Regions from separate parts of the Aminobacter sp. DSM 101952 genome, predicted to be linked through region 1. Evidence: predicted binding sites of a transcription regulator. Region 1 holds the regulator's gene; each other region holds the start of a gene.
What was found. Region 1 encodes LexA, which represses DNA repair genes until DNA is damaged. Its sites were predicted from a motif close to TGTTCNNNNTGTGTTCNG; they were not measured.

Region 2: parE (DNA topoisomerase IV subunit B) is a predicted target of LexA. The motif match lies at 2,733-2,750, and genes of this name have one in related genera.
Region 3: ASC75_RS01455 (UvrD-helicase domain-containing protein) is a predicted target of LexA. The motif match lies at 3,081-3,098, and genes of this name have one in related genera.
Region 4: ASC75_RS18195 (cytoplasmic protein) is a predicted target of LexA. The motif match lies at 3,115-3,132, and genes of this name have one in related genera.

What each region holds. Positions count from the first base shown of each region.
Region 1 covers NZ_LMCL01000023.1:229,192-234,005, reverse strand. Annotated here, with positions in the region: gene ASC75_RS15190 (ComEC/Rec2 family competence protein) at 1-2,213, shown strand, start outside; gene lexA (transcriptional repressor LexA) at 2,248-2,964, opposite strand; gene glp (gephyrin-like molybdotransferase Glp) at 3,069-4,274, opposite strand; gene moaC (cyclic pyranopterin monophosphate synthase MoaC) at 4,277-4,759, opposite strand; gene trpC (indole-3-glycerol phosphate synthase TrpC) at 4,761-4,814, opposite strand, start outside.
Region 2 covers NZ_LMCL01000002.1:205,151-209,964, reverse strand. Annotated here, with positions in the region: gene gcvP (aminomethyl-transferring glycine dehydrogenase) at 1-1,299, shown strand, start outside; gene ASC75_RS04495 (diguanylate cyclase) at 1,393-2,568, opposite strand; gene parE (DNA topoisomerase IV subunit B) at 2,821-4,814, shown strand, end outside.
Region 3 covers NZ_LMCL01000001.1:290,547-295,360, reverse strand. Annotated here, with positions in the region: gene ASC75_RS01455 (UvrD-helicase domain-containing protein) at 542-3,040, opposite strand; gene ASC75_RS01450 (glyoxalase superfamily protein) at 3,305-3,847, shown strand; gene ASC75_RS01445 (dienelactone hydrolase family protein) at 3,965-4,814, shown strand, end outside.
Region 4 covers NZ_LMCL01000030.1:361,815-366,628, forward strand. Annotated here, with positions in the region: gene ASC75_RS18180 (S9 family peptidase) at 1-1,012, opposite strand, end outside; gene ASC75_RS18185 (SH3 domain-containing protein) at 1,132-1,500, shown strand; gene ASC75_RS18190 (MucR family transcriptional regulator) at 2,172-2,597, shown strand; gene ASC75_RS18195 (cytoplasmic protein) at 2,617-2,973, opposite strand; gene ASC75_RS18200 (helix-turn-helix domain-containing protein) at 3,190-3,612, shown strand; gene ASC75_RS18205 (DUF6456 domain-containing protein) at 3,614-4,426, shown strand; gene ASC75_RS18210 (SufE family protein) at 4,414-4,814, opposite strand, start outside.

The DNA.
Region 1 (4,814 bases):
CTGCATTCCTGCTCGTGCCGGTCTTCCTGGCCATCGGCGCGCTTGGCTATTTCAGCTTTCATGCCGAGCCGCCTTTTGCGCCGCTGGTCACGGCTTTCGGGCTCCTGGCCGTGCTCGCCTTTCTCATGCGTACGAACAGGCTGGCCCACTACGCGCTCGCCGCCGCGGCCATCTGCCTGCTCGGCATGGCCATGGCCAAGATCGAAACGGATAGGATGGCGACCAGGATGCTCGGCGCGACGATATCGGCAGGCATCACCGGGCGGGTGGTCGAGATCGACAGCCTCGACAACGGCCGTCAGCGCCTGACCCTCGACATCCTGGCGACGGAGCGTCCGGTTCTGCGCTATGCGCCGGATCGCGTGCGGCTGACCGCGCGCAAGCTCCCCGATGGCGTGACCGCCGGCTCGCTGGTGACGGGCTATGCCCGGCTGATGCCGCCATCCGGCCCGGTAAGGCCGGGAAGTTACGACTTTTCCTTCGAAAGCTATTTTGACGGCATCGGCGCCAGCGGCTTCTTCATGAAGGGGCCGGAGCTTGTTGCGTCCACCGACCCGTTGCCGGCCACGAGCCAGGCCGCGGCCTGGGTGGCAAATGCGCGCGACCGCATCGCACAGCGCATTCGCGATCGCGTCGGCGGCGCGGAGGGCGAAATCGCTGCAGCCCTCGTCGTCGGCGTGCGCGGCGGCATCCCGGAAGACGTCAACGAGGCGCTGCGGCGCACCGGGCTCTACCACATCATTTCGATCTCGGGCCTGCACATGGCGATGGTCGCCGGGACGGTGATGCTGCTGACGCGGCTGGCCTTTGCCGCCTTTCCGGCGTTCGCGTCGCGTCGTCCGGTGAAGAAATATGCGGCAAGCGCCGCATTGGCCGCGACAGGGGGCTATCTGTTCATTTCGGGGGCCGAGGTCGCCGCGCAGCGCAGCTTCATCATGCTGGCCGTGATGCTGACGGCCGTGCTGTTCGACCGGGCTGCCTTGACCATGCGCAATCTGGCGATCTCGGCCATCGTCGTCATCGTGATTTCGCCGCACGAGGTGGTTGGACCGAGCTTCCAGATGTCGTTTGCAGCGACAGCGGCACTTGTCGGTGCCTATGCCTGGTGGTCCGACCGGCGCGAGCAACAGGCGCAGCCCGTCGTCCAGCGGTCGTTGCCGTCCAAGCTGTGGCGCTGGCTGGCGACCGTTGCGGCCGGGCTCGTCGCGACGTCGCTGATCGCCGGGCTTGCCACCAGCGTCTTCGGCGCCTGGCATTTCCAGCGCATCTCGCCGCTCAGCCTTGTCGCCAACCTGGCGGTGATGCCGATCGTCTCGGTGCTGGTCATGCCGTTTGCCGTGCTCGCCGGCCTGTTCATGCCGTTGCGCCTCGACGGCATCTTCCTTGACACCATGGGGGCCGGCCTGACGGCCATGATCGCGCTGGCGACGTGGTTCTCCGAGCGCTCGCCCGTCGATGCGGTCGGGCTGATGTCGACCCATTCGGTCGTCCTCGTCACCTTGGCGCTGGTCATAGGCTCGATGGCGACGACCTGGCTGCGACTGGCGGCGCTGCCGATTGCGACCCTGGCTCTGCTGCTGCTGATGAACGCGGAAGCGCCCGACGCGTTCGTCTCGGAGGATGCGCGCCTGGTGGGCGTGCCGGTTGGCGAAGGCAAGCTTGCCGTCAATCGGACCCGGCCAAGCCAGTTCACCGTCGACAATTGGAAACGTGCCCTGGTGTCGGAAGACCTGATCGGCCCCGCGCGCGTCGCCCCGGCAAGCGCTGCAAACCCGAAGCAGAACATCGGCCAGGGCGGTTCGGGCCGGTCCGGCGGTGATGCGGCCTTTTCCTGCACCGACGGGCTGTGTCTCATCGAGCACCCCTCGGGCATGCACCTGGCCCATGCGGAAAACGCGGCAGCCGCCAGGCGAGCCTGCGGCATCGCCAACCTTGTCGTCGTGAACGACGCCACGGCACGCAATCCGTGCGGCAACGCTGCTGTTGTCGTGCTCACCAGCCGCGCGTTGGCTCGCCTGGGAAGCGCGGCGATATTCTTGAGGCCTGCCCAGGACGGCGCGCGCCAGGATGTCGAGATCCGCCACGCCGTGGCCACGCCATACCGACCCTGGCATGTGCAGCGGGCATTCTCGCGCGAGGCGAGGGGACTGCCGCCCTATCGGCGAGACAGCAGGCGTCCGGGCGCATCAGAACCGGCATCGCCAGCCCGATAGGCCGTGCGCATGCGCGCCAGGTTGCCTGCAGGGATTAGTACCGGCGGATCAGCCCGACGAGCTTGCCCTGAACCTTGACCCGGTCAGGTCCGAAGATGCGGGTTTCATAGGCCGGATTGGCGGCTTCCAGAGCGATCGAGGCGCCCTTGCGGCGGAAGCGCTTGAGCGTCGCTTCCTCGTCGTCGACCAGTGCAACGATGATCTCGCCGGGGTTGGCGATGTTGGAACTGCGGATAACCACCGTATCGCCATCGAAGATGCCGGCCTCGATCATCGAGTCGCCCTTGACCTCGAGGGCATAATGCTCGCCGCCCATGATCATGTCCGGCGGCACCGAAATGGAATGGGTCTTGTGCTGGATCGCGTCGATCGGCACGCCGGCGGCGATGCGCCCCATGACCGGGATGGTGACGGCAGCAGCGACATCGTCGTCATTGCCGGCCGAGAACGATCTCGATGGCTCCGGCTTGCGGCCAAGGCTGCCCTCGATGACGCTCGGCGAGAATTTTCGTGCCGCATTGAGGCCGGGTGCGATCGAATCGGGCAGTCGCAACACTTCCAGCGCGCGTGCCCGGTTGGGCAGGCGGCGGATGAAGCCACGTTCCTCGAGCGCGGTGATCAAGCGGTGGATGCCGGATTTGGAGGCGAGATCCAGCGCTTCCTTCATTTCGTCGAAGGATGGCGGAATGCCCGCTTCCTTCAACCGCTCATGAATGAACAGCAGAAGCTCGTGTTGCTTGCGCGTCAGCATGGTCACCCCCGAGGAATCAGAAGAAAAACAAACCCAGAACAAACACTATCTGTTCCAGTTGTGTTCCGCAACTGTTTATATTTCGTGAAGGGGGTTGGGTATGCTCAGCGCAGCATCAGCACGCGGCACGGGTTGCCACGTTCGGCAGCCGGTGCGAAGGGGGCGCGCATGATCGCGCAGTTGGCGTCCGCCAGCGTGCGCAGCATCGACGAATCCTGGATGGTGTAGGGCGTCACCACAAGGCCGTCGGCGGTTTCGCGCGCGAGGGCGCGGACGAAGTCCTGGCGCAGGTCGTTGGCGGTCATCGCGGCGTCGAGGATGCCAGTGCGAATGTCAGGCGAATAGGGCCGCCCGCCAAGAGTTGCCAGCAGCGGCTTGAGGAAGATGTGCGCGCAGATCAGGCTGGCGACGGGATTTCCGGGCAGTCCGATGCAGCGCGTCTTGCCGAGGCGGCCGAACATCAGCGGCTTGCCGGGGCGCATGGCGATCTTCCAGAAATCGAGATCCATGCCGAGCCCGGTCAGCACGCGGTGCACCAGGTCGTGGTCGCCGACGGACGCGCCGCCAAGCGTGACGATGACGTCCGCCTGCGCATCGAGCGCCTTGCCGACGAGGGTCGCGATCGCATCGGTGCGGTCCGGTGCGATGCCGAGGTCGAGCACGCGCGCGCCGACGGATTCGGCGATGGCGGCGACACCATAGGCGTTGGAGGCAATGATCTGGCCGGGGCCGGGGTTGCTGCCGGGCGGCAGAAGTTCGTCGCCGGTGGCGATGATCGCGATCAGCGGCGCCTTGGCGACCTGCAATTCGGGATGATTGGCCGCGGCAATGAGCGACAAGCCTGCCGGATCGAGCACGCGCCCGGCGTCGAGGATCAGGTCGCCCTGCCGGAAGTCCAGGCCCTTGGCGCGGATGTTGCGGCCCGGCGCCGTCGGCTCCACGACCTCGATCTCGCCATTGCCGAGGTCGCGCACGTTTTCCTGGATGACGACGGTGTCGGCGCCCTCGGGCACGGGAGCGCCGGTGAAGATGCGCACCGCCTGGCCTGGCGCCAGCGTTCCGGTGAACTGCCTGCCTGCCGGAGCCTCGCCGATGACCGACAGCCTTGCCGGCAGCGATGCTATGTCGTCGGCGCGCACGGCATAGCCATCCATTGCCGAGGCAGCGAAGGGAGGCTGCGTGCGCAAGGCGTGCAAGGGTGCGGCAAGGACACGGCCCGCCGCTTCCCGCAGGCCGACCGTTTCAGAACCGCTCGGTTGAGCGCCGTCGAGAAGGCGCGCCAGCGCTTCGGAGACTGGAAGCAAAGCCATGGCTATTCGCCTGCCTTGTAGTCGCCCGACTTGCCGCCGGTCTTCTCGACCAGGCGGATGCCGGAAATCACCATGCCGCGGTCGGCGGCCTTGGCCATGTCGTAGATGGTCAGGCAGGCTACGGAAGCCGCCGTCAGCGCTTCCATTTCGACGCCGGTCTTGCCGCTGACGCGGGCAAGGGCCGTGACGCGAAGGCCGGGCAGGGCCTCGTCGGGCTCGATCTCGACCGAAACCTTGGTCAACAGCAGCGGATGGCAGAGCGGGATGAGTTCGTGCGTGCGCTTGGCCGCCATGATGCCGGCAATGCGCGCGGTCCCCAGCACGTCGCCCTTCTTGGCATTGCCCGACAGGATCAGGGCAAGCGTTTCGGGACGCATCGCAATCGAGCCTTCGGCGATGGCCGTGCGCGTCGTCTCGGCCTTGTCGCCGACATCGACCATATTGGCTTCGCCGGATGCGCCGATGTGGGTGAGGGTGGCGGCCATGTCAGGCACCGGCCGTCTGCGGAATGCCTTCGAGCAACTCCCGCGTGGCGGCCGC
Region 2 (4,814 bases), on a different contig from region 1:
CCGTCGGTCGCCAACCTGCATCCGTTCGCACCGACGAGCCATTCGCTCGGATATCGCGCCATGACCGACGACCTCGAGGCATGGCTGTGCGAAATCACCGGGTTCGACGCGGTCAGCCTGCAGCCGAACGCCGGCAGCCAGGGTGAATATGCCGGCCTTCTGGCGATCCGTCGCTATCACCACTCGCGTGGCGAGACGCAGCGCAACATCTGCCTGATCCCGTCCTCGGCGCATGGCACCAACCCGGCAAGTGCGGCCATGGCCGGCATGGAAGTGGTGGTCGTGCACTGCCTCGACGACGGCGACATCGATGTCACCGACCTCAAGGTCAAGGCCGAGCAGCACGCCGACAAGCTTGCGGCGCTGATGTTCACCTACCCCTCGACGCACGGCGTGTTCGAGGAAGGCGCGCGCGACATCTGCGAGATCGTGCACACGCATGGCGGCCAGGTCTATTTCGATGGCGCCAACCTCAACGCCATGGTCGGGCTTGCCCGCCCGGCCGACATCGGCGCCGACGTCTGCCACATGAACCTGCACAAGACCTTCTGCATCCCGCATGGCGGCGGCGGCCCCGGCATCGGGCCGATCGGCGTCAAGGCGCACCTGGCACCCTTCGTGCCCGGCCACGTCGATGCAGGCACAAGCCATGCAGTTTCGGCTGCGCCCTTCGGCAGTGCCTCGATCCTGCCGATCACCTGGATGTACATCCGGATGATGGGTGGTTCGGGCCTGAAGCAGGCGACGGAGACGGCGATCCTGAACGCCAACTACATCGTCACCAAGCTCGAAGCGCACTATCCGGTGCTGTTCAAGGGCCGCAACGGGCGCGTGGCGCATGAGTGCATCCTCGACACCCGCGTGCTGAAGGAGCGCGCCGGCATCTCGGTCGAGGACATCGCCAAGCGCCTGATCGACTACGGCTTCCACGCACCGACCATGTCGTGGCCGGTCTCGGGCACGCTGATGGTCGAGCCGACCGAATCCGAGCCGAAGCACGAGATCGATCGTTTCTGCGAGGCAATGATCGCGATCGCTGCCGAGGCGGCCAAGGTCGAAAAGGGCGTGTGGCCGAAGGACGACAATCCGCTGGCCAATGCACCGCACACGGCGACCGAGACGCTTGCCGGCGAGTGGAAGCATCCCTACTCGCGCCTTGAGGCGGCCTATCCGGGCGGCGACCCCGACACCGCAGCCAAGTACTGGCCGCCGGTGTCGCGCATCGACAACGTGGCGGGCGACCGCAACCTGGTCTGCGCCTGCCCGCCGCTGTCGGAATATCTCGGCGCCGCCGAGTAAGCAGGCCCGAAACCAGATGAGACGGCCGGACATCTGTCCGGCCGTTTGCTTTTGCGGCGATGGCGCTATCTGCAGCCGTGCCGGATGACGAGTTTAGGCAAACAGCCGTGCAGGCTCATAGGTTGTCGCGCCACCCGTGGTGTCTGCCGTGACCGCCCGGTTTCGGCCGGAACGCTTGGCAGCGTAAAGCGCCGCGTCCGCCGCGAGCAGCATTTCATCGAGCGACGTCACTGCTTCATCGCCGAAACAGACGCCGACGCTGACGGTACTGCGCAGTGGCCCGAGCTTGGTGGCGACGATCTCGGCTCCAAAGGCGGCGCCGATTGCGCGCAATATCTCGTGCGCCTCATCGGGAGCGACGCCCGACATGACGACGGCGAATTCCTCGCCGCCCAGCCGAAAGCACTCGACACCTTCCTGGGCGTGGCTCCTGACGACATCGGCGAAGCGTTGCAGGACCGTATCGCCCGCGGCGTGGCCGAAGACGTCGTTGGTGCGCTTGAAATGGTCGAAATCGAACATGGCCAGCGCCATCGAAGGTCCGAACCGAGTGTCACGATGAAACATCGTCAAGGCCCTGCGGTTCAGCAAGCCGGTCAGGGGGTCGGTCAGCGTCTGCACGGTCAGCTGGCGCTGGGTGCGCAGGTGATGCAGCGAAATGGTCAGCGCCCCAAGTGCCGTCATGCAGGCAACGACGACGGCAGTGTTCAGGTCTTCGGCCCAGTTCTTGGGAACGGTGCCCAGCGACCACTGCCCCTCCAGGACCAGGACCAAGGCGCAGAGCGTGAAGGAGACGGCAGCGCTGCCAGCGAGCAAGGTGACGGCGGCCAGGATACGCCGATCATATTCGCCGGCGGCCCAGAACATCGCCGTTATCACCACCAGCAGCGCCGTAACCGTCGAATAGGCGAGGACGAAACCCAGACCGTCATAGCCGGCGGCGGTTGCCGCCGTGATCACCACCACCGCCGCAAGGACTGGCCCTGCTGCCATCCTGTGCCAACCGCGCTCGAGATACTGGGCCGTCGAGCACAGGATGACGAAGAAACCGGCAACCAGCAGTGCCAGGGTCACCTGACCAAGCCATGGCGAGGCGTTGCGGCCATATTGCCAAAAGCCGATGACATGGACGACAAGAAGTAGTATCCCCACCGCCATCGTGAAGACGAAACGCGCTTGGCGCGCCGTCAGCCAGATGGCGAGCAGCGTTCCGCTCAGACAGGCGCCGGACAGAGCCGTTGCGAGCAAAAGGGAACCGAAGTCAAGCACGAGGCCCCCGCCTTGTTGATTGTCCGATTGTTTGGGAAGCACTTATGGACTTAGCGGTCGCCCAGCAACCGCCAAAGGCCAGATCGTCGCCACTCATCAACCGGTGATTTCGGTTTGCGTTTACGAATAGTTGCACGGTTGTGTCGCGTTTGACAACATGACGCACGAACATAACCGGAACTTCTATTGCGCCGACGGCAAAACTGGCACACTTGGCAAACTGATTCGCAGCATCGGAAAACCGTATTGAGCATGGACGATAGCAACGATCTTTTCGGCAGCCTCGACAAGCAGCCGCCCCGCCCCGTTTCGCGTCCGGCGGACCCGCTGGTGCAGGCGGCAGTGGCCAAGCGCCCTGCTCCGGCGGCCAAGGACGGCAGCGAGGGCTACAGTGCAGCCGACATCGAGGTGCTCGAAGGCCTGGAGCCGGTGCGCCGGCGCCCCGGCATGTATATCGGCGGCACCGACGAGAAGGCGCTCCACCACCTCTTCGCCGAAGTCATCGACAACTCGATGGACGAGGCCGTGGCCGGGCATGCCACCTTCATCGAGGTCGAGCTTGACGCCGAAGGTTTCCTGACCGTCACCGACAACGGCCGCGGCATTCCCGTCGATCCGCACCCGAAATTCAAGAACAAGTCGGCGCTCGAAGTCATCATGACGACGCTGCATGCCGGCGGCAAGTTCGACTCCAAGGTCTACGAGACCTCGGGCGGCCTGCATGGCGTCGGCGTTTCGGTGGTCAACGCCTTGTCGGACCTGCTCGAGGTCGAGGTAGCGCGCGGCCGCCAGCTCTATCGCCAGCGCTTTTCACGCGGCGTGCCGCAAGGCGGGCTCGAAAGCCTGGGCGACGTGCACAACCGGCGCGGCACCAAGGTGCGCTTCCACCCCGATCCCGACATCTTCGGCAAGGGCGCGCATTTCGAACCGGCCCGCATCTACAAGATGGCGCGTTCGAAGGCCTATCTGTTCGGCGGCGTCGAGATCCGCTGGAGCTGCGACCCGACGCTGCTGAAGGAAAAGGACGAAACCCCGGCGAAAGCGGTGTTCCATTTCCCTGGCGGCCTCGGCGACTATCTCAAGGCCTCGCTTGGCGACGAGATGCAGGTCACCCGCGAAATCTTCTCGGGCAAGAGCGACAAGCAGAGCGGCCACGGCTCGATCGAGTGGGCTGTCACCTGGTTCGGCGGCGATGGCTTCATCAACTCCTATTGCAACACCATCCCGACCGGCGATGGCGGCACCCACGAGATGGGCTTCCGCAACGTCCTGACGCGCGGCCTGCGCGCCTATGCCGACCTCGTCGGCAACAAGCGTGCAGCGATCGTCACTTCCGAGGACGTGATGATCTCGGCTGCCGGCATGCTGTCGGTGTTCATCCGCGAACCGGAATTCGTCGGCCAGACCAAGGACAAGCTGGCAACGGTCGAGGCCATGCGAATCGTCGAGACAGCGATCCGCGATCCGTTCGATCACTGGCTCGCCGACAACCCGCAGGAAGCCTCCAAGCTGCTCGACTGGGTGATCGCGCGCGCCGACGAGCGCGTGCGCCGACGCCAGGAAAAGGAAGTGTCGCGCAAAAGCGCAGTGCGCAAGCTGCGCCTGCCAGGCAAGCTGGCTGACTGTACGCAGAACGCCGCCGCAGGTGCCGAACTGTTCATCGTCGAGGGTGACTCGGCAGGTGGCTCGGCCAAGCAGGCGCGCGACCGAAAGATGCAGGCGATCCTGCCGCTGCGGGGCAAGATCCTCAACGTCGCCAGCGCTGGCAACGACAAGCTGGCGTCGAACCAGCTGATCGGCGACCTGATCCAGGCACTGGGTTGCGGCACGCGCTCGAAATACCGTGAAGAAGACCTGCGCTACGACCGCGTCATCATCATGACCGACGCCGACGTCGACGGTGCCCACATCGCCTCGCTGCTCATTACCTTCTTCTTCCAGGAGATGCCGCAGCTCGTTCGCGGCGGTCACCTCTATATGGCGGTGCCGCCGCTCTACTCGATCCGCCAGGGCGGCAAGGTGGCCTATGCCCGCGACGACGCCCACAAGGAAGAATTGCTGCGCACCGAGTTCAGCGGACGTGGCAAGGTCGAGATCGGCCGCTTCAAGGGCCTTGGCGAGATGATGGCAAGCCAGCTCAAGGAAACGACGATGGACCCGTCGAAGCGCACGCTGCTGCGCGTCGAGGTCCTCGACGATGCCGACGAGACCAAGAGCGCGGTCGATGCGCTGATGGGCACCAAGCC
Region 3 (4,814 bases), on a different contig from region 1:
CCGGCGCGAGCAGTGACCTTGCATCCTGGGCGGAAGCGTCGATGAAGCACTTTATGCGGGGTTTACGCCCCGTTGCGGCTATTTCGCCGCCGATAGTTTTCTTGTCTCCTCCATTCCGGAAGCGATACGCCTCGTCTGCTATATTCAATCGTAAACTCAGACATTCCCGTACTGTTCATCCAATATGTAAACTCAACAGAGTTTCGGTTTATGTCTTTGTCATAAAATTCGCAAAATGTTTCCAGGAAATACTGCTCGAATTCATCTCTGTCAAAATTAAACCACTCGCCCCCTATCCAGTAATCTGACAACGCTATGTGGAGAATTCTTTCTAGATGGATACATTCCCAGAACGGCTTGACACCGACAACTTGGATATCGGGTATCCACGTACGCGCTGTCCTGAAACGGGAGTTGAAATCTGTAGTCGTTCCAATCTTCAGGCGGCTACCGCTCTTTAGAACGTAGAGCCAACCAGGATCGCTAGTATGCACATCGAAATTGCGGACCCAAGGTTCTGGTTGAAAATCCGTTATTTTCATCACACCGGGTTCACGAACCCGTCCAGCACCTTCTTCTGGCCGGCCTTGTCGAAGTCGATGGTGAGCTTGTTGCCGTCGATGGCCGAGATGTTGCCGTTGCCGAACTTCTGGTGGAAGACGCGGTCGCCGACCTTGAAGCGCGAGGGCTCGGTCGCGACCGACTTGGCGATCAGCTCGCCCTCGATGGTGCGGCCTTTCACCGAGCCGCGGCCGGCGCCGAAGCCGGAATCGGTCTCGCCATAGCCGATACGTTCGACCGAGTGGCCGGAGCGCGATCCCCAGTTGCGGTCGGTGGCCTCGGTGCGGTTCTGCTGAGCGCGCTGCCAGCCCGGTGTGGCATAGGTGTTGGAGAAGGACTTCTGGCCGACGTCGTCGAAGCGCGAGGCGCCATAGGGATTGCGGCTGCCGCCGCCGTAACCGCCATAGGAATTGCCGGCGTCCGCCACCTCGACATGCGCCTCGGGCAACTCGTCGAGAAAGCGCGAGGGGATCGTCGATTGCCACAGCCCGTGTATGCGGCGGTTGGAGACGAACCACAGATGCAGGTTCTTCTTGGCGCGGGTCAGGCCGACATAAGCGAGGCGGCGTTCTTCCTCGAGGCCGGAGCGGCCGCCTTCGTCGAGTGCGCGCTGGTGCGGGAACAGGCCTTCCTCCCAGCCGGGCAGGAACACGGTCTCGAATTCGAGGCCCTTCGCCGAGTGCAGCGTCATGATCGAGACGGCATCGAGCTGTTCGTCCTGCTCGGCGTCCATGACGAGCGCGACATGCTCGAGGAAAGATCGCAGCGACTCGTATTCCTCCATCGAGCGGATCAGCTCCTTGAGGTTTTCGAGCCGGCCCGGCGCCTCGGCCGAACGATCGTTCTTCCACATGTCGGTGTAGCCGCTCTCTTCGAGAATGATCTCGGCGAGTTCCGTGTGGGGCGTGTTGTCGAGCGCCTTCTGCCAGCGCTCGAAATTGGCCGCGACCTCGCGCAGCGCGGCGCGCGGCTTGGGCTTGAGCTCGTCGCTTTCGGCCAACTGGGAGGCTGCCTGGAGCATCGGCACGCCAAGAGCGCGGGCGGTGTCGTGGACCTGGCGGATGGCGGCTTCGCCGAGGCCGCGCTTGGGCACGTTGACGATGCGCTCGAAGGCGAGGTCGTCGGCGCCCTGGGCAACGACGCGGAAATAGGCCATGGCGTCGCGGATTTCCTGGCGCTCGTAGAAGCGCGGGCCGCCGATGACGCGGTAGTTGAGGCCGAGCGTGACGAAGCGGTCTTCGAACTCGCGCATCTGGAACGAGGCGCGAACGAGGATCGCCATGTCGTTGAGATTGTGCTTCTGGCGCTGCAACTGCTCGATGGTCTCGCCGACGGCGCGGGCCTCCTCCTCAGAATCCCAGGCGGCGTGGACGTTGACCTTGGCGTCGTCGGGGTCGGCCTGCTCGGTGAACAGGGTCTTGCCGAGACGGCCCTCATTGTGGGCTATGAGATGGGCGGCGGCACCGAGGATGTGCGCGGTCGAGCGGTAGTTGCGCTCAAGCCGGATGACCACGGCGCCCGGGAAATCCTTGTCGAAGCGCAGGATGTTGTCGACCTCGGCGCCGCGCCAGCCATAGATCGACTGGTCGTCGTCGCCGACGCAGCAGACATTCTTCTGGCCGGGGGCGCCGGTTTCCTGCGCCAGGAGCCGCAGCCACATGTATTGCGCGGTGTTGGTGTCCTGGTACTCGTCGACGAGGATGTATTTGAAGCGCTTGTGGTATTCCTTGAGCACATCCGGATAGGCACGGAAGATGCGGATCGGGTGGCACAAGAGGTCGCCGAAGTCGCAGGCATTCAAGGTCTGCAACCGGTCCTGATAAGCCTTGTAAAGCTCGCGGCCCTTGCCGTTGGCGAAGGCGCGGGCATCGCCCTCGGGGATTTCGGCCGGGCCAAGGCCCTTGTTCTTCCAGCCGTCGATCATCATCGCGAACTGGCGCGCCGGCCAGCGCTTGTCGTCGAGGCCCTCGGCCTGGATCAGCTGCTTGATCAGGCGGATGACGTCGTCGGTGTCCAAAATGGTGAAGTCGGAGCGCAGGCCGGCCAGTTCGGCATGGCGGCGCAGCATCTTGACGCCGATGGAGTGGAAGGTGCCGAGCCAGGGCATGCCTTCGACCGCCTCGCCGACGAGATGGCCGATGCGCTGCTTCATCTCGCGCGCCGCCTTGTTGGTGAAGGTGACGGCCAAAACCTGGCTGGGCCAGGCGCGGCCCTGGCTGAGGATATGGGCGATGCGGGTGGTGAGCACGCGCGTCTTGCCGGTGCCGGCGCCGGCGAGCACGAGGACCGGGCCTTCGGTGGTCTCGACGGCCTGGCGCTGCTCGGGGTTCAGGCCCTTGAGGTAGTCCGGCGCATGCGACGCCTGGCGGGCGGCCATGGCGCGCGCGGCAATGCCGCCCGGCGCAGAGGCACCAGCGGTCCGGGGCGGCATTCCGCCGGGCTCGTCGAAAAACGGCATGTCGTCCGGAAAGTCTGACATTTGCCCCGAATGTAGTGATTCGGGGCGGAAAGGCCAGAAGTGTCTCTGTTTTGTTCTCGTTTAGCCGGGGAAAGTGGCACCCTTGACCGGGATGCCGGGGCGTGGCTAGGTAACCGCACGGCTGGATGTGGCCGGCAGTCCGCGCCCGCAGGGGTATGGCGAATACATCCAAGCGCTTCCTTAACCCGGTCTAATGGACGGTGAGGGCATCGGCAATGCGGGCACTGATGGACAGGCTCACCGGAACCCTGGGATCGGAAGATCATGCGAACCTATCGTGATGCGAAGGCGATGGCGAAGGCCATGCGCGAGGCGCTTGGCGCCAAGAACCTCGATGTCAGCCACAGCGAGGCGCTCGAAATCGTCGCCCGGCAGTTCGGCGTCGACAACTGGAACATCCTGTCGAGCAAGCTGGACAAGGGGGAAGAGCCTTCCGCAGGCTCATTATCCTTCACCCAGCCGGTGCCGATCTTTCGCATCTTCGACGAAGACAAGGCGCGGGGCTTCTACGAGGGGTTCCTCGACTGCACGGTCGACTGGGAGCATCGTTTCCATCCCGGCGCGCCGCTCTACTGCCAGGTGTCGCGCGGCGGTTTGAAGCTGCATCTGTCGGAGCATTCGGGCGACGCCAGTCCAGGTGCCACGGCGGTCTGCTACATGAAAGGCGTGGAAGCCTTCCAGAAGGGGCTGATCGCCAAGGACTACAAATACAACCGGCCGGGCCTGCAGCATCAGGACTGGGGGCTGGAGTGCGAGGTGATCGACCCGTTCGGCAACCGCATCCGCTTCATGGAAGGCGAGGACTGACCGACGTCCCGTGCGCGCTCGCGCCCGATGGCGCGGGCGCCGTTCACGCAACAGTGACACCAACTACATTTGCATACGCTAAACTCGCCGCCCGATGTCGAAGACAGGGAGTGAGCCATGACCAGACCTGCCATCACCCAGGCGATGATCGACGCCTATGACGAATACACCCACCTGACGCTCGACCGGCGCAATTTCATGGAGACGCTGACCAAGCTGACCGGATCGGCCGCGGCGGCGGCGGTGATCGCGCCGATGCTCGTGGCCAGCCAGGCGCAGGCGGCCATCGTTGCCGACGACGACGCGCGGCTCAAGGCCGAGGATGTCGCCTATCCCGGCGGTGCCGGCGAGATGAAGGGCTATCTCGTCCAGCCGGCCGATCGTGCCGGCAAGCTGCCGGCGGTCATCGTCATCCACGAAAACCGGGGCCTCAACCCGCATATCCGCGACGTAGCGCGGCGCATCGCGCTCGAAGGCTTCGTCGCGCTGGCGCCCGACTATCTGTCGCCGCTCGGCGGCACGCCACCGGACGAGGAGAAGGCGCGCGAGATGTTCGGCCAGTTGGACGCTGCGCAGACCGTGGCCAACGGCATCGCGACGGTGGCGTTCCTGAAGGGCCATGAGAGCGGCAACGGCAAGGTCGGCGCGGTCGGCTTCTGCTGGGGCGGCGGCACCGTCAACCTGCTCGCCGTCAATTCGCCGGATCTCGGCGCCGGCGTCGCCTATTACGGCGCGCAGCCCAAGGACGAGGCGGCAGTCGCCAACATCAAGGCGGCCCTGCTGCTGCACTATGCCGGCATGGACGAACGCATCAACGCCGGTATCGACGCCTACAAGGCGGCGCTGGAAAAAGGCGGCAAGGATTTCCAGGTCTACGTCTATGACGGCGCCCAGCACGCCTTCAACAACGACACGTCCGAAGCGCGCTACAACAAGGAGGCAGCGGACCTGGCCTGGGGCCGGACGA
Region 4 (4,814 bases), on a different contig from region 1:
ACAGGATCAGCCGGCCTGGCTCGTGCGCGACCAGTTCCTTCCAGTTGGCGCGCTCCGGATTTGCCGCGGGCGTGGTCATGATCTTGAAGTCCTTGGCGCCGTCGGCATTGGTCAGTACGAAGAAGATGTCGCCGCCTTCCTCGAGGTCGTATTGCAGGCCGGTTTCGCGCGCCGCAACGAGAGCCAGCGAGGCGAGGGGATTGCTGGCGGGAAGCAGCCGGTACTCCGAGGTCTCATGGTCGCTGATCGAGATCATGATCCAGTCATTGCTGCGGGTGCCGCCGACGCTCATGAAGAAGCCGGGATCGGTCTCCTCGTAGATCAGGCGGTCGGCCGAAACGTCGCTGCCGAGCGCATGGTAGAACACCTTCGAGGGCCGGTGGTTGGGGTCGAGGCGGGTGTAGAAGAAGCCGGCATTGGCCGCATCCCACTCGCCCGAGCCGCCAGTATCGCCGACGATGTCGGCGAGCTCGGCACCGCTTGCCAGGTCGCGGACGCGCAAGGTGTAGAACTCCGATCCCTTGTCATCGAACGCCCATATCAGGCGGCCATGATCGGAGGAGTGGTCGATGCCACCGAGACGGAAGTAGGCGTGACCCTCGGCTTCCTTGTCGCCGTCGAGGATGATCTCTTCCGCGCCGCCGTCGCTCGGCAGGCGGAAATAGCGCGGCTGCTCGCCGCCTTTCTTGTAGGATGAGCCGTAGGCGAAGGGGCCGTCCTTCATCGGCACCGAAGAATCGTCTTCCTTGATGCGTCCCTTCATTTCATCGAACAGTTTCTTGCGCAGGTCTGCCGTGCCGGCCATCAGTTCGGCCTGGTAGCTGTTCTCTGCTTCGAGATGCGTGCGGATTACCGGATCGAGCAGGCTCGGGTCGCGGAAGACCTCCTGCCAGTTGTCGGCGCGCAGCCAGGCATATTCGTCGATGCGGGTGATGCCGTGCCGGGTGTCGGAAACGGGGCGACGCTCGGTCGACGGCGGGGCGATGTCGGCGAAAATGGCAGGTCGGGTCATTGGGTCTCGCAGGGCGTGAATCTTGAATGGCGAATGAACACGGCGATCAGGGCGGGTTCAAGGGCTGAGTTGCATTGTGCGTCAACGTTCCGAATGACCGGCGAGCCCGGAGGAGAGAAATGAGTACGTTGTTGAAGACTGCCGCCGCCCTCGCTGTCGCCTCGACCGTTGCGGTGTTCGCCGGTCAGGTCCAGGCATCTGCCTTTGCTGCCTGGCAGGTGAGCGATGTGCCGTTCGGCGACACGCTGAACATCCGCAAGTATCCGTCCAGCGGGTCGCAGAAGCAGGCTGCCTATCCCAATGGCACCGTGCTGCAGATGACGGGAAAATGCACTGGCGGGCTCGATCTGTTCGACATTACGCATTTGCCGGAATGGAAGCAGGCACAGCGTGTGCGCTATCGCTGGTGCCAGGTCTGGCATGATCCGGCCCAGAACGGGCAATTTGCCACCGGTTGGGTCTACGGCAAGTACATCACGCCGTATTGAACGAGCGATACTGCCGACAGGCGGCGGCTTCCATTCCCAAACAAGAGACTGAAGAAGACCTGTCGTGAACGGCCGTGCTGGTGATTATCTTGCTGGAGGCCTGATCGCGACGGGTGCGTTGCTTGCCTTGAGCGGCACTCCGGGACTGCTGCACCTGCGCGATATCTGACACCTGATTCATGGCTCACGTCATTCGTTCTTGCCACGTATGTCGGCGAACTTTCCACGGCACTGCGAGGCTGGTCGAAGCAGCGTTATTGGTGCTGGCGGCGCCGATTTCGGTCGATTTTCTTGCCAACGCGACTTATTCGGCCGGATTTCGCCGTGGCAGGGGAAACCCGGCGACGATTCTCCTGAAACTGTGGCGGGGGACAAGAACAACCGCGATATCGCCACCTAACGCCGACAATGACCCCGATGAGAAGCTTTTAGCGTTGTGTAACTTAATCTCGTGTGATGACATTGCCCTGTCAAAAACGCTCATTTGTTAGAGAAGTGATGAATGCATTGTTCTTGAAGTTGCAAAGAATAGTGAATTGACTTGTTATCGCTGCAGGCTCATTAAAGTGATGGAACGCGACTCGTAATGGCAAATTACGATACAAGATCGCGCCGCATCCCGGTCGCAATATCGGGCAAAAAACAACCAGTCACATTGGGGCCTGAAGCATATGGATACTTCCGAAACGCCTGCATCAAATAGCGAAACGCTGATCGAGCTGACCGCCGACGTGGTGGCCGCTTATGTCAGCAACAATCCGGTCCCGGTGGGAGAACTTCCGGGGCTTATCGCCGACGTTCACGCCGCCCTCGGCCGCGTCGGCAACGTCGCCGACACACCGCCCGCCGACAAGCAGAAGCCAGCCGTCAATCCGAAGCGCTCGGTACATGACGACTACATCATCTGCCTGGAAGACGGTAAGAAGTTCAAATCGCTCAAGCGTCACCTGATGACGCACTACAACATGACGCCCGACCAGTATCGCGAGAAGTGGGGCCTCGACGCCAGCTATCCGATGGTCGCGCCCAACTATGCAGCAGCTCGCTCGCAACTGGCCAAGAAAATGGGCCTGGGCCGCAAGCGCAAGGGCAAGTAATACTCCCTTTGACAGACGTTCAGCGAGCGGCGCCTTCGGGCGCCGTATTGCTTTTGGGCCGACGCCGGCGCGGCCTGAGCGACAGACGTCCAGGCTGGTCGGGGAAGACACCTTTCAGCCGGTCGCGCACCTGCTTCAGCGCGATGTGGCGGTTGAGATCGTAGCTCCAGTGGCGGTTGACGCCCCTGAGCCGTTCGCGCTCGATCGCCCGTTCGAGGCGCTTCAGCAGGGCCAACGTCGATGTCGGCTCGGCGGACAACGCATGTGAAAGCTCGATCCCGCAACAGATTTGCAGCGCTGCCCGTTGCCGGGCGTCGGTGAACTCGGACAGCTTGTTCTGCTTGAAGGCTGTAATCTCATTCGAAAAATCCCGCATCGCGATCCTGCCTGATGTGACTGTGATCGTGCGATGATGCAGCCACCTCGAGGGGTGGGGAGAAACTGCGCCAAGAATTCATCGGGTCGGAATAAATAGAACAATGATTACAGCGTGTTGAAGTTTTCCCCTTCCTTCGAATGTTCTTTTTTTGTTCACACCCTGCGGCACGACGGATATAAGAACTTATTCCTATCTTGAGAGGGGAAGAGTTCGGTGGGATCCACGTCGGCAACATTGGTCAAACGGCAGAAGGAGGCGCGCGCCGCTGCCGCCAGGGAAGAGCGATCCGCTGAAGAGCTGATCGCCGGCCGGCGTCATGACCAGGTGGTGGAGCGTTGCGATGCGATGATCGACCTCATGGCGGCGCTGTTCGGCGTGCCGAGCAGGGAGATTCGCCGCGTTGGCCGAACCGGCAACGACATCAGCCGGCTCCGGCAGATTGCCATGTATGTTGCCCATGTCGTGTTTCGCCTCAGCATGCGCGAGGTCGGCCGTGGTTTCGGGCGCGACCGGACAACGGTGCTTTACGCCTGCCATACTGTCGAGGACCTGCGCGACGACGCCGAGTTCGACCGGATCGTGGCGCTGGCGGAGCGGGTGGCGATCGCCGCATTTCGCGACCGGCTGGAGGGATGACATGAGCATCGATGACGAGAAGGCCCTGAAGCGCGTGCTCGCACTGCTGGCCAAGGGCGCTGCGGAATGCGAACCGGCCGCGACCGGCGGCAAGATGGTGCTGGAGAACGACAGGAGTGACAGGATCGCTGTCGGCGCCGACGTGCTTGCGGTGCTATCCCGGCAAGGGCTTGTCGTTTGCGCTGGCCGCACGTTGCGGCTGACGCCGGACGGACAAGCCGCCGCGCGCCGACAGGAGAGCCCGACCGATCCGTTCCAGAGCCAGCACCGCGACCTCGACACGGCGATGGTCGACACCGCTACCGGGCGACAAGCCGCGCTGATCAACCTTTCGGAGTCGCCACTCGGCCAACTCGCCCGACGCAAGAGCAAGGCGGGCCAGCCGTTCCTGAACAATAGCGAGTTCGTGGCTGGCGAGCGGCTGCGTTCCGACTATACGCGCGGCCAGATCATGCCGCGCATGGGCGCCAACTGGGTGGCAAGCGTCTCTTGTGGCAAGCGCAGTGCCGGCGGCGGCGTGGCTGAACTGACGGATGCGGCGCTCGCCGCACGGCAGCGCGTCGACAGGGCCATCGATGCGGTCGGGCCGGAACTCTCCGGCGTCCTGATCGACGTCTGCTGCTTCCTTAAGGGGCTGGAACGTGTCGAAACCGAGCGCGGCTGGCCGGTGCGGTCGGCCAAGGTCATGCTCAAGTCGGCACTTGGCGTGCTGGCCAGGCACTACAATCCTCCCCCCGCTTCCGCTGGCCGCAAGGTCCTGCATTGGGGGGCCGAGGATTATCGTCCGCGCATGAGCGGAACTCAGGCGACCTGATGCAGGGCAGCTTCGGCGTCGCGCTTGATGCGCTTGACCATCGAGCGCAAGCCATTGGCGCGTTGCGGCGAAAGGTGCTCGTTGAGGCCCAGCGACTTGAGCGTGGCTTCGGCATCGGTCGCCATGATCTCGCTGGCGCGATGACCCGAAAACAGGGCGAGCATGATGGCGACGAGCCCGCGGACGATATGGGCGTCGGAATAGCCCTCGAAGCGGATGACCGGATCGGCGCCTTCGTCCTTGTGGGTAACGAGCCAGACCTGGCTGACGCAACCCTGCACCTTGTTGGTGTCGGTTTGCGCGCTCTCCGGGAAGCTGGGAAGTGCCTCGCCCAACTCGATGACATAGCGGTAGCGGTCCTCCCACTCGTCAAGGAAGGAGAAGTCGT